Regions from separate parts of the Caballeronia sp. S22 genome, predicted to be linked through region 3. Evidence: riboswitches for the same ligand, from Rfam matches in the RefSeq annotation. Region 3 holds a riboswitch; each other region holds the start of a gene.
The links. Region 3 has a riboswitch for cobalamin ahead of ACEN42_RS17580 (CbtB-domain containing protein). Riboswitches for the same ligand answer to the same signal wherever they lie in the genome.
Positions count from the first base shown of each region.

Region 1: it holds a riboswitch for cobalamin, as region 3 does, so the genes downstream of both, ACEN42_RS12265 (TonB-dependent receptor domain-containing protein) here and ACEN42_RS17580 (CbtB-domain containing protein) in region 3, are expected to answer to the same signal.
Region 2: it holds a riboswitch for cobalamin, as region 3 does, so the genes downstream of both, ACEN42_RS22165 (HoxN/HupN/NixA family nickel/cobalt transporter) here and ACEN42_RS17580 (CbtB-domain containing protein) in region 3, are expected to answer to the same signal.

Region 1 is NZ_OZ180035.1:2,605,681-2,609,987, reverse strand. It holds gene ACEN42_RS12290 (SIMPL domain-containing protein) at 1-122, opposite strand, end outside; gene ACEN42_RS12285 (EVE domain-containing protein) at 199-657, opposite strand; RNA gene ssrS (6S RNA) at 728-909, opposite strand; gene ACEN42_RS12275 (cell division protein ZapA) at 1,004-1,318, opposite strand; gene ACEN42_RS12270 (ATPase) at 1,315-1,683, opposite strand; cobalamin riboswitch at 1,942-2,267, shown strand; gene ACEN42_RS12265 (TonB-dependent receptor domain-containing protein) at 2,347-4,221, shown strand; gene ACEN42_RS12260 (FecCD family ABC transporter permease) at 4,257-4,307, shown strand, end outside.
Region 2 is NZ_OZ180036.1:1,467,354-1,471,660, reverse strand. It holds gene ACEN42_RS22185 (DUF2946 domain-containing protein) at 1-122, shown strand, start outside; gene ACEN42_RS22180 (hypothetical protein) at 227-1,126, shown strand; gene ACEN42_RS22175 (copper resistance protein CopC) at 1,243-1,620, shown strand; gene ACEN42_RS22170 (CopD family protein) at 1,653-1,919, shown strand; cobalamin riboswitch at 1,948-2,146, shown strand; gene ACEN42_RS22165 (HoxN/HupN/NixA family nickel/cobalt transporter) at 2,233-3,294, shown strand; gene ACEN42_RS22160 (TniQ family protein) at 3,908-4,307, opposite strand, start outside.
Region 3 is NZ_OZ180036.1:534,273-538,579, forward strand. It holds gene ACEN42_RS17560 (hypothetical protein) at 1-217, shown strand, start outside; gene ACEN42_RS17565 (antibiotic biosynthesis monooxygenase) at 327-641, opposite strand; gene ACEN42_RS17570 (DUF1428 domain-containing protein) at 684-1,055, opposite strand; gene ACEN42_RS17575 (histidine phosphatase family protein) at 1,135-1,710, opposite strand; cobalamin riboswitch at 1,758-1,884, shown strand; gene ACEN42_RS17580 (CbtB-domain containing protein) at 1,913-2,146, shown strand; gene ACEN42_RS17585 (CbtA family protein) at 2,156-2,947, shown strand; gene ACEN42_RS17590 (DUF1289 domain-containing protein) at 2,975-3,217, opposite strand; gene ACEN42_RS17595 (cobyrinate a,c-diamide synthase) at 3,214-4,307, opposite strand, start outside.

The DNA.
Region 1 (4,307 bases), on a different replicon from region 3:
AGCACGCCCGAAGGTTGCGGCTGGGTAATCACCGTCTGCGCGGCGGCCGTTTGAGAAAGGGTGAACGCTGCGCCCGACATCGCGAGGAGCGCGAGTGCGGCAGCGGTTTTCTTGTTGATCATCGAAGGACTCCGAACGCGGGATATCGCGTGATTCGCGACGGGATTTAGTCGCGGCCTTCGTGTCGTAAGTTCCTTGTTAGACGAGTTGTTCGGTAATAAAGCGCCACTGCGCTTCGGTCACCGGCGTGATCGACAGGCGATTGCCGCGCGCGAGCACCTGCATGTCCGCGAGCGCCTCGTGTTCACGCAATGCAGCGAGCGGAATCAGCGCGGTCTTCTTCACGAACTTGACATCGACGAGCATCCAGCGCGGCGTTTCCTGCGTGGACTTGGGATCGTAGTAATCGCTCTTCGGATCGAACTGCGTGGGATCGGGATACGCCGTCGAGCACACCTTCGCGATGCCCGCGATGCCCGGCTCTGGACAGCTCGAATGATAAAAGAGCACGCCGTCGCCGATCTGCATCTGATCGCGCATGAAGTTGCGCGCCTGATAGTTGCGCACGCCTGTCCACGGCAAGGTTTTTTTCGGCGCGTGCGCGAGGTGATCGATGCTCGCTTCGTCCGGTTCGGACTTCATCAGCCAGTAGCGCATGATTGTTCGTTATGCGGAATCGACGATGCAAATGAAAACGGCACCGGAAAAACCGATGCCGTTCTTAAGATGGGTCCCCGCCACGGCCGCTAGGCCGGCATCCTGAACCTGGGTTCAAGATTGGTCGCGGTAAGCAACACTTCGGGTACATCGGACTAGCGACGCGCGCGCCCGTGCTGCAAGGTTCCGCAACCGTGCCAATGTGACATTGGTTCAAGGAATATATGACCTTGGCGCACCAGGCAGGGAAACGTCACTCTACACCAATCGTTTGCCTTTCGCAGCCCCGCCGCAGTTTCTTTTTTCGATTGACATTGCGCGCCGATTGCCTCGACGCACAGACATCTCACTGCACTTCGTATTGCGCGATGACAGCGCCGAGCTGCTCGTTCATCGAATGCATCGTGCGACGGATTTCCTCGGCGGGGAAGGCCTCGCCGTGACGCACGCTGTCCTGCAGCTTAAGCAATTCCGACGCCAGCGAGAGCGCTGCCATCACCGCGATGCGATCCGTGCCGCGCACGTTGCTTGCATTGCGCACCTTGTTCATCTCGGCATCGACGCGCGCGACCGCTTCGCGCAATGCGCCTTCCGTTTCCGGCGAGCACGCGAGGCGATACGGCTGCCCGAGAATGGAGACTTCGATCTGCGTGGTCGTCATGCCTTCTCTCCTTGATGATGCTCGCCGTGCAATTCCGCTTCATGTGCTTCGCGGGAATCGGCTTCGAGGAGATCGAGTTGATTGTCGGCTTCGTCATGCTGCCCGGATTTCGCGCGCGGCAGCTTTTCGAGAATCGCGTTGAGGCGTACTTGCGCGTCGTCGATTTTCGCGGAGAGCGAATCGCGTTCGGATTGCAGCGTGTCGCGCTCTTCACGCACTTGCGCAAGCTCGGCCTGCACGTTCGCATAGTCGGCGCGCAGTTGTTCGAGTTGGTCTTGCAGCGCCTGGCGCGCCTGATTGTGGCGCTCGCTGATCTGGATCAGCCGGCCGATATTTCCTGACAGTGATTCGAGTTCGTTGAGCATGTGCTGCGTCCTCTAAAGACCTCGCATTTTAGCGCGGTTCAACGGAGCTTCCGATAATTGTCTCGTTTCGAGACGTAACAACATGCGATCTTGCGCTTAATCCTTCGAATCAAGCGCATGTCGACATGCATTCGTGTGCAGAAAACGCGAGCGCTGTTGATGGCTCGTGATGACAGGCCGGCCGATTCTCGTTCGATTCGTCATGTGCCGCGCCCAACTGTCCGCGCCGTTTTCTTGACGGCCCCAACACGCGCTCCTACACTTGCCGCACTTTTTGGTGCTCGCATTCGCGGATCTCGCGGATGCAGTCAAACGGGAAACAGGGAGCGAAGTCTCCGAAGTCCGACCGGGACCAACCTGGGACGAGCCAACCTGTGCTGCCCCCGCAACGGTAAGCGACCGCAACGCAAGTTGCAAGTCGTCTCATGCGCGTTTTTGCAGCGCGAGCGTGTGGATTTTCATCACACCGGGTTCATCGCCCGAATCGACTGCAAGAAACGTGTCGACGCCACTGCGCACGATGCGCGGGAAGGCGAGACGATTCATCGCCAGCCCGGATACCGGCCAGAGTTCGACGCATCGGCGCTGATCGCGCGGTGCGTTCGTCGCGCATCGTCCTCGCGGGGAGCGGGGTCGCGCTCACGCGAAACGGACACTTCATTCATGGTATTGCCACAGGCCGCCCTCAAGAACGGCCGCTCTCGTCATGGCGCGCTCGTTGCCGCGGTCATCGGTTTGCCGCTCGCCGGCGCCGCACATGCCGCCGATGACGCTTCGCAAACGCTTGCTCCTGTCGTCGTCACTGCGACGCGCGCGCCGCAGCCGCTCGCCGAATCGATCCCGCAGACATCGGTGTTCGATGAGCAGGACATCGCCGACGCCAACGCCGACGATGCGCTCGGCCTCATCGCGCTTGCGCCCGGCGTGCAGATCACGCGCAACGGCGGGCCGGGCGCGACTTCGGGGCTCTACATACGCGGCGCGGCGTCGTCGCAATCGCTCGTTTTGATCGATGGCGTGCGCGTCGAATCGGCGTCGCTCGGCGCGGCGCAGTTGTCGCAACTGATGCTCGATCAGATCGGGCGCGTCGAGGTCGTGAACGGCAATGTGTCGGCTTTGTACGGCTCGAATGCGATCGGCGGCGTCGTGCAGATCTTCACGAAGGAAGGCGAGCCGCATCCGCCGCGCTTCAACTTCGAAGCCGAGTACGGCAGCTATCACACGCAGCGTCAATCGGCGGGCGTGAACGGCGCGCTCGACAAGGACGGCCGCACGACCTTCAGCCTGAACGTCTCGCGCGAGAAGACCGACGGCTTTTCGTCGATCGATCCGAATATCGCGCCGGGCGCGAATCCGAACGCGAACGGCTATCTGAACGAGAGCGTCGCGGCGACGCTGCGTCACCAGTTCAGCGACAAGTGGGACGCGGGCGTGCGCTTCCTGCAATCGAACGGCATCAGCAGTTTCGACGATGCCTACGGCCTGCCGACCGATATCAACGAATCGCACGATCGCGTGCGCTCGGCGTCGGTGTTCGCGAACGGCAGGATCACCGAAAACTGGACCACGCACTTCACGATCGCGCAGGGACAGGATCGCGCGAACATCGAGCAGAACGGCGTCTATACGAACCGCTTCGATTCGGAGAACCGTCAATACACGTGGCAGAACGATGTCAGGATCACCGATGCGCACAAGCTGCTTTTCGGTTACGAGCATCTCGATCAGACGCTCGATTCCGATCAGCTCAGCGCGCCCGATCGTCACGTGAATTCGGTGTTCGCGGGCTACGTGGGGCACATCGGCGCGAGCGAATTGCAGGCGAATCTGCGTCACGACCAGTATTCCGATTTCGGCGGCGCGAACAGCTACTATCTGGGCTACGCGTATAACTTCGACGCGCACTGGAAGGCGAGCGCGAGCTATGCGGCTTCGTTTCGTGCGCCGAGCTTCGACGATCTCTACTATCCGTTCAGCGGCAATCCGTCGATTCAGCCGGAGCGCAGCCATTCGGTCGAGGCGGCGTTGCAGTACGCATCGAATGCGCTGGGCGTCGCGCGCGTGACGCTGTTCCAGACGCGCTATTCGAATCTGATCGACTATGTGTCCGACGGCGGTTTCTACTATGTCGCGCAGAACGTCGGGCGCGCGAAGGTGCAGGGCATCGAAGGATCGTGGGCGGGACACGTCGGCGCAACCGATGTGCGCGCGGGCGTCACGTTCCAGAATCCCGTCGACGAGACGAATCACGAAGATCTGACGCGGCGCGCGCGGCGTTTCGCGACGCTTACGGCGCATCGCACGATCGGGCGCTGGCGTGTCGGCGGCGAGTGGATCGTGAGCGGACAACGCAGCGACTACGATTCGACGCTCGCGGGGTATGGCATCGTGAATCTATCGGCGCGCTACGACATCTCGAAGTCGTGGTACGTCACGGCGCGCATCGACAATCTGTTCGACAAGGACTATGAACTTGCGTACTCGTACAACACGCCACGACGCGGCGCGTACATCACGTTGGGCTGGCATCCGTCGTGAGCCACGCGCCTGAGCGGCTTGCGCGTCCGCGCGCGATGAACGCGAGCCGCGCGGCGGCGATCTGGATCGCGCTCGGCGTCGCGACG
Region 2 (4,307 bases), 890 kb from region 3:
AACCCACTTTTGCCGTCACGGTCTGGGCAATCCAGCATCGCGTTGCAACCAGGTTCGAGAGTGTTCGGCGCGTCCTGCCATTCACTGCGGCGCAACCCCGCGCTCCGCCCGTTTCATCCTGATTTGAGTCTTACCGACGCGATGCACCGGTGCATCGCGATGTGTCGCGCGCGTCTGTTCGCAGACTTGCGACGGCATTGCAACGACCCCAGAACAAGGATGAAACATGCACACGATTTCGACGAGCAGCGGTAAGCCGCTGCTCACGACAGCACTCATCTCGGCTGCCGTAGGCGCGCTTTTGCTAGCCCCTTCGCTTGCGATGGCCCATGCAATTGCGGGTGACCGCGTCTTTCCAGCGACCATGGCCGTGGACGATCCCGGCGTCGGTGATGAAGCCAACCTGACATATGGTCACATTCGCGTCCCCGGCGACGATGGCGACCAGAGCATCAACTCCTTCAATTTCGAGTACGACAAGCTGATCACACCGAGGCTGGCCCTCTCGGTCGACGGATCCTATGTCATGCAAAACAACCCGACCGCCCGTGGCTTCAACAACTTTGGCGTCGGTCTGAAATATCTGTTGTACGTCAACGAGGCGCACGAGTTCATGACGTCCGTCGGCGTCAATGCCGAGATTGGCGGCACGGGAAGCCACGCGATCGCCGACAACTTCTCGACCATTTCGCCAACGATCTATGCCGGGAAAGGGATGGGAGACCTGCCGGATTCGCTGGCGTACCTGCGCCCGATCGCGATTACCGCCGAAGCCGCGCCCGCCCTGACCACGGGCGCAGGACAGCCCAACGCTTTCAACTACGGCTTCACGTTCCAGTACAGCCTGCCGTACCTGCAGCAGCATGTACGTGACATCGGTCTGCCCCAACCGCTGTCGAACCTCATTCCTATCGTCGAGGTCCCGCTGTCGAGAAGCCAGGGACAGACGACCGGTACGGTCAATCCCGGCTTCATCTGGATCAACCGCTACGGTCAATTCGGCGTCGAAGCGCAGATACCGGTCAACCACGCGAGCGGTTCGCACGTGGGCATCCTGGTGCAGGCCCACATCTTCTTTGACGATGTCGCGCCGACGACGATCGGCAAGCCGCTATTCCAGTGGTGAAAGAACGCGTAGGCGGCCGGCGAGAGGCAACGATTTGACATGTCCCCTCAAGCCGTCATCTTTCTCTCTGACGTTTCGCTTCTCCTCCAATCTGCTGACAAGCCCTTGATCAACCCATGAAAACTTCTCTATTGAACTCTATCGTAGCGCGGGGCCTCGTCGCGGCGCTGACGCTGACTGTCGCGCAACTGGCTTGTGCCCACGCCTATCCGACCCATCAGGCGCCATCTGCCGGCTCGACCGTACCCACTTCGCAAAAAGATGTGGCCATTGATTTCGATGACGGTCTCGAACCTGCCTTCAGCTCAATCGCCGTGACCGATGCGCAGGGCAAGTCCGTGATCACCGACAAGGCGGTAGTCGACCCGTCAAATACGAAGCACATGTCGGTCGCACTGAACGCGCTGACGCCGGGCCTGTACACGGTATCTTGGGTGGCGGTCGCTGCTGATGGCCACCGCACGCGAGGCCACTACACCTTCACGGTCAATTAACGCTTTGCGCGACGGCGTTGTGGGCAGGCAGCGTGATTATCGCGGCCTGTGCGCTGTGCCGCAGGGTCGACTCGCCTTCTGCTGCGCCTGCGCGACGCGTGGCCTTCTGCACGCGGCTGTCGCACCTGGCGACCGTCGCGCTCGGTGTGGTGGTCGTGACCGGCATCTATAACGCGACGCAAAATATCGCGGGCCTCAACGCGCCGTTGCTGAGCGTGCTGTACGGCCAGATTCTGACGCTCAAACTCGTGGTTGTGGCGCTGGCAGTGCTGTTGGGGGGCTACAACCGGATGATCTGAACGGATTGACAGTCGCCATCGCGAGTCGCTACGCTTGCGCGCTGATGGTTCCCCCTAGCCGGGATGAAAAGGGAACGCAGTGAGAGCAGCAATGCTTCGAGTCTGCGGCTGCCCCCGCAACTGTAAGCGACGAGTCCGCGCCACTTGTGACCACTGGGATACCGGGAAGGTCGGCAACGGACGTTGACCCGCGAGCCAGGAGACCTGCCATCGACCGAGGTCTGAGCAGCCGTATCGGGCGGGGTGTCCTGATGCGCAAGCACCGCAATACGCGGTCGCCCGTTGCAAGGACAGCCCAACCTCAGGATCTGTCATGTCCACCACCGCTTTTCAGAGCACGTCTCAGACGGTGGCATTGCGCCGCCGCGTCATCGGCATTTACAGCGTTCTCGCCATCTTCAACATCGGCGCCTGGATCTGGGCGTTTATCGCCTTCCAAGGTCAGCCGCTGCTGCTAGGCACTGGACTGCTCGCATATGGCTTCGGGTTGCGTCACGCCGTCGACGCGGACCATATCGCCGCAATTGACAACGTCACCCGCAAGCTGATACAGGATGGTCAACGCCCCGTGACGATCGGTTTCTTCTTCGCAATGGGTCACTCGGCCGTCGTGTTGCTGGTCGCAGCAGCTGTCGCCGCGACGGCCGCTGCACTGCAAAGCCGTTTCGAAGCATGGAAGGATTTCGGTGGCATCGTGTCGACCAGTGTATCGGCGCTGTTTCTATTCGTGATCGCGGCGATGAACATCGTCATCCTGCGGGGCGTCTGGCGCGCGTTCAGCAAGGTGCGCCACGGCGAGCCGTATGACAACGAGGACCTCGACCTGCTGCTGAACAATCGCGGGCTGCTCGCGCGGCTGTTCCGTCCGATGTTCCGTCTCGTGTCGAACCCGATCTGGATGCTGCCGCTCGGCTTCCTGTTCGGCCTCGGGTTCGATACCGCGACGGAGGTCAGTCTGCTCGGCATCTCCGCGAGCCAGGCGGCGCAAGGCCTGTCAATCTGGGTTGTGCTGGTGTTCCCGGTGCTGTTCGCTGCGGGCATGTCGCTCGTCGACACAACCGACGGCGTGCTGATGCTAGGCGCCTACGACTGGGCGTTCGTGCACCCGATCCGCAAGCTCTACTACAACCTGACGATTACGCTGGTGTCCGTCGTCGTGGCCGTACTGATCGGAGGCATTGAGGCACTTGGGCTGCTGGGCGACCAGTTGAGCTTGAAGGGCCGCTTCTGGGATGTGGTTGGCACATTGAACGACAACTTCAACAATCTGGGCTTCATCATCATCGGCGTGTTCATCGTCGCGTGGTTCGCGTCGTTCATCATCTATCGTGTGAAGGGCTACGACGAGCTGGAAGCGAACACGGCTGGGCGCTAAGTTTCGCGCCCCAGCGGAGTTGTCTGTTGCTTCGCTGCGGGCCCCTTGCCGTGCCGGCGGACGTCTTCCGGCTCCTATCGATGTAGAAGCTGCCCTTCGTCGCCTTAACTTGGGCGGCGCCGTCCGAATATGCTGGCGCTGCCCAAGTTAAGGCGACGTCGAGATGGCGATGCGGGGGCTCGGCCCCCGCATTGGCGACCAAATTTAGGGGGATCCGAGCCGAAAAGTCGATCGCGACTCTATCGGATGGGCCACAGCCGGCGCAGGCAGCACAATTTTGGTGACCTTGCGGCGAGGATTCGGACCTGCCACGGGCGGCATGTACGCAGTATTGCGCCAGTCCGGTTGTTATCGATGCAGCATAGGTCCCAACAGTGCAGCGGGTCTACCGGCTTGGTGCAGAGGCATCCATCCAATTGCAAAATGACTTGCCCCAAAAGCTCAAGCGAGCGAAGCATATGCTCCGCTCGTATCTTCCATCTTCAATGTACGCCGGGTTGCCTCCTGCACCTTGATGCGCTCCATTCCGGGCCTGAAGACTCGGTCTTCCGCGCGCCCTGCTGAAGCTCCGGCCCGCGATCTACCATGCAGGCTTGGCGCGCCGTTGCGTATCTCAGCTGCATTCCTTCATAGCTCGTAGCAACTGAAAGAGGTTACGCACTTTAATCGGGCTTTCTTCGGGAGCATGCGCGAGTATCTCCCGAAGATTGACCGCCTTGCCCTTAGCGACAATTTCCGGGTATACCCTTTCGATAAGGTCACTTGTCTCTATCAAATTTTGCGCGTTGCGGCGTTGTACCTGCTGTTTTCGTCGCTCAGTAATGGCATCGGCTTCCTTTTTCGCGTGCCGATAGACGTCGCGCTCATGAATATTCAGGCTCCGCGCAGCATTCTTTATACTCGTAACGGTAGGCAATTCGGCTGATGCGGCTAATGTCGCGCGGATTTGATGCCAGTCGTGGCGTTGACTAGCGGCTCGCTTTTTAGTCTCTGGGAATAGTGCGCTCAACTCG
Region 3 (4,307 bases):
CGCGAGCGCCTCGCCCCCTGCGGCTTACTTCATCTCCGTGCTGGAGCTTGCAACAGGCGAAAAACTCGGCAGCGACGAGCGTGTGCGCGCCGTCGCGATGCTCGAATCGCAGTTCGGCGAGGGCCGGCCGCGCACGCTGAAAGAAGCGGTGCGTATCTGCGCGGCGGCGATCGATTCATCGACGTTGCAGCGCATGGCGCGCGGCGCAAAGGCCTGAAAAAAGGTCCGATAAAACGACGAGTCCGAAGCGCGCTTTTTTCACACGCTTGTAAAACGCGCGTGCTCGCCGAAAAACGCGCGATCGTTCGAGCGCGCGCGTCGGCTTGTCATTTGACGGTCTGAATCACTTCGAAGCCTTCGAACTCCGGATGTCCGAGATAAAGCTGGCGTGTCTCGCCGCCGGCATTGCGATGCGCCGCGCGAAACGCGTCCGAGCGCGTCCAGTCCTCGAAAGCCGCCTGATTCGCCCAGATCGTGTGGCTCGAATACAGGACGTGATCGTCCTTCACCGGGCCCTTGAGCAGATGAAACTCGACGAAACCCGGCACGTCCTTGAGATGCGTGTCGCGACTGGTCCAGAGGCGTTCGAAATCCGTCTCGGCGCCGGGCACGATCTTGAAGCGGTTCATGGCGATATACATGTCGATGCGTTTCCTTAACCGTAGAGTCAAAAATCAAAACGATCAGCCGCGCTCCAGTTCGACGAGCGTCGTGAAGCCGCCGAAGAACATGCGCTGAGGGTCGAACGGCGGCTCGCCGGACTCCATCATCGCCTTGAGGCGCGGGTCTTCCATCACTTTCGCATTGACGCTGTCGCGCTGCTCGCGCGACTCGTAGACGATATACGAGAACACGACGGTCTCGCCTTCCTTCTGTTGCACGCTCTGCGGAAACGACGTGAGCTTGCCGGGCTTGACGTCGTCGGCGATGGTTTCCACGAATTGCAGCGCGCCATGCTCCATCCAGATCTTGCCGGCGGCTTCGGCCATTGTGCGGTAGGCGTCGATCTTGTCGAGCGGCACGGGTACGACGAATCCATCCACGTAATGCGCCATCTGAGTCTCCTGAATCGGTTCGGAAGTGGAACGCGCATGCGATGCGCTGCTCGTTTGAGCGATTCGTAAGCAACGAAGTTCAGGCCGGCTGATAGGGCAATTCGGCAGTCCATGCATCGGCGGCCGATGCGCGCTTGAGCACCGTCGACGAGAGCGGCGCGAAGTTCATCCCGTAGACGGATTCGAGCGGCATGCCGAGCGCATGCGCGAGCGCCACTTTCACGACGATCGCATGCGTGACGACGATGCAGCGCTCGCACGCATTCAGGCCATCGATGAACTCCAGCCCCTGCGCGACGCGCACCGCGAGCATGGCGATGCTCTCGCCGCCATGCCCGCGCGCCTGCGGATCGGCGAGCCACGCGGCGACGTGCTCCGGCTCGCGTTCGCCGGTCTCGCGTATCGATTGCCCGCGCCAGCGGCCATAGTCGATGTCGTCGAATGCGGGAACGATATCGAATGCATCCGCGATCCACTTTGCCGTCTGGCGTGCTACGGGCGCTGGGCCCGAAATCACGCGCGCATGGTCTTGCGGCCCCACGAAGAGCGGTGCGAGCCGCGAGCGCGCGTCATGTTCGGCGAGCTCGTCGCCGTTGGGAAAGTGGCCGGTTTTCATCGCGCGCGTGGCCGCGTGACACAACAGAATGAGTTCCAAGGGGCGTCAGGGCTATTCGGAATCGTTTTACTTTGCCGCCGATCATCATAGAATGGCAAGCTTGCAGTGCGAGGAAGCCGGTGCAAACCCGGCACGGTCGCGCCACTGTATGCGTTCGTCAGCGTGAAAGCGTTGCGCCGCGAGTCAGACCCCGCTGCAAGCTCTTCGTCAATCGGGACGCGCTTTTCCCTGGAGAACCATCATGAATGCTTCCAACACGCCGGTCTTTTCCGCTCCGGTTTCCCCGTCGCTCGACGCACCCGTGCCCATTCCGGTGCGCGAAGTGCTGCCGTGGGCCGTTTTCATCGGCCTTCTTTTGCTGATCGCCATTTATTTCGTCGGCGCGGAGCAGGGCGCAACGTCGATTTTCTCGGGCATGTACGTCCACGAATTCGTTCACGACGGCCGGCATCTGCTCGGCTTTCCGTGCCACTGAGGACGCGTCATGATTCGGACTTTGCTGATACGCGGCATGATCGCGGGGCTGGTCGCGGGCCTGATCGGCTTCGGCTTCGCGCGTACGTTCGGCGAGCCGTCGGTGGCGCGCGCCATCGCGTTCGAGGAACAGCACGAGCATGCGCAAGCCGCGCATGAGCACGAACATGAACACGCCGACGCCGCGACAGGCGCCGCGCATTCGCACGATCACGGCGACGAGGAGCTCGTCTCACGCGATACGCAAGCGGGCCTCGGCCTCCTGACGGGCGTCGCGGTGTTCGGCACCGCGCTGGGCGGTCTTTTCTCGCTCGTGTTCGCGTTCGCCTACGGGCGGCTCGGCGCGTTGCGAGCGCGCGGCACGTCGGCGCTGCTGGCGTTGTTCGGCTTCGTGAGCATCGCCATCGTGCCGTTCCTCAAGTATCCGCCCAATCCGCCGGCGGTCGGCAATGCCGAAACCATCGGGCCGCGTACGGCGCTTTTCTTCGGCATGGTGGCGATTTCCATCGCGGCGGCCGTGTTCGCCGTGTGGCTGCGGCGGCGCATGGCGGCGCAACATGACGGCTGGAACGCGACGCTCATCGCCGCGGCCGCGTATATCGTCGTGATCGTGGTGGCGCAGGTCGCGCTGCCGCGCATCGATGAAGTGCCCGCCGATTTCTCGGCCTCGCTGCTGTGGAATTTCCGGCTGGCCGCGATCGGCATTCAGGCGCTGATCTGGACGACGCTCGGTCTCGTGTTCGGCGCACTCGCCGCGCGTGAGCTGGAACGGCCGGCCGTCAGGAGAATGGCCGCGGCTTGACCGGCTTATCCGGCTCGATCACACGGCTCACTTCGCGCGCGCCGCACGCCGCGCGAGCAACGCGTCGAACAGATCGAGCTTCGCGGCATCGTCCATCGATCTGAAGGTCTTGATCTCTTCGCGGCTTCTGAAGCAGCCGAGGCATAAGCCCGTTTCGGGATCGAGCTTGCATACGTCGGTGCATGGCGAGCCGATCGGTTCCTGTGTCTTGGCGCGCTCGATCGTGAATGCGAGATCGAGCGGCGTGCGGATGTCTTGCGTGGTCGTCATAGTGATTCGCCGCGAAAGAGCGCGGCGGCAGCGGCCGGATTCGACGGCCAGTAAGCGTGCATGTAGGTGGCCGTCACCGGACCGTGCCGATAGAGCGCTTCGCCCGATGTGCCCGTCGTCGCGTGCTTCGCTTCGAGGACGGCCTGCATCGGCGTGTGCAGCGTCGAGTAATGGAACGTGTGGCCCGTCATTGCGCCGTGCATCGTGTCGATGCGCTGCATCGCGAGGCGCGACAGCTTGCGTTGCATCGCGGCATCGCCGGGAAGAATGCCGAGCATCGTGTGCCGCGTGCCTTCGATGTCCGTCAGCGTGTCGAGCAGATACAGCATGCCGCCGCATTCCGCGACGACCGGCCTCTCTTTCGCGACGTGCCCGCCGATCGATTCGCGCGTGCGCGCATTCACTGCGAGCGTCGCCGCATGCAGCTCGGGATAACCGCCGGGAAGATAGAGCGCGTCGGCGTCGTGGGGTGCGGGTTCGTCGGCCAGCGGCGAGAACGTGCTGATGCGCGCGCCCATCGCGACGAGCAGATCGACATTTGCCGGATAGACGAACGAGAACGCGGCATCGCGCGCAATCGCGATATGCATCCCGTCGAGCAGACGCGGAGGCGCGGGAGGGCTCGCTTCGTCGAAATGAACGGACGGCGGCAGTTCCGCGAGCGCGGTTTGCGCGATCGCATCGGCGGCGCGATCGAGCCGCGCGTCGAGGCCCGCGATTTCTTCCGGCTGCGTGAGGCCGAGATGACGCTCGGGCAGCGCGATATCGTCCTCGTTCGACAGATGGCCGCAATAGTGCAGCCCCTCTGGAATGGTCTCCGACAGCATCTGCGCATGACGCGGCGACGCGACGCGATTCGCGAGCACGCCGTGAAACGGCACGTCCGCGCGATAGCGCGCGAGCCCGAACGCGATCGCGCCGAAGGTCTGCGCCATGCCGTGCGCGCCGATCACCGCGAGCACGGGCACGTTGAACGCGGCGGCGAGATCGGCGCTGCTGGGCGTGCCGTCGAAAAGACCCATCACGCCTTCGATGAGGATGAGATCGGCCTCGCGCGCGGCTTGTGCAAGCAATGCGCGGCACGCATCGA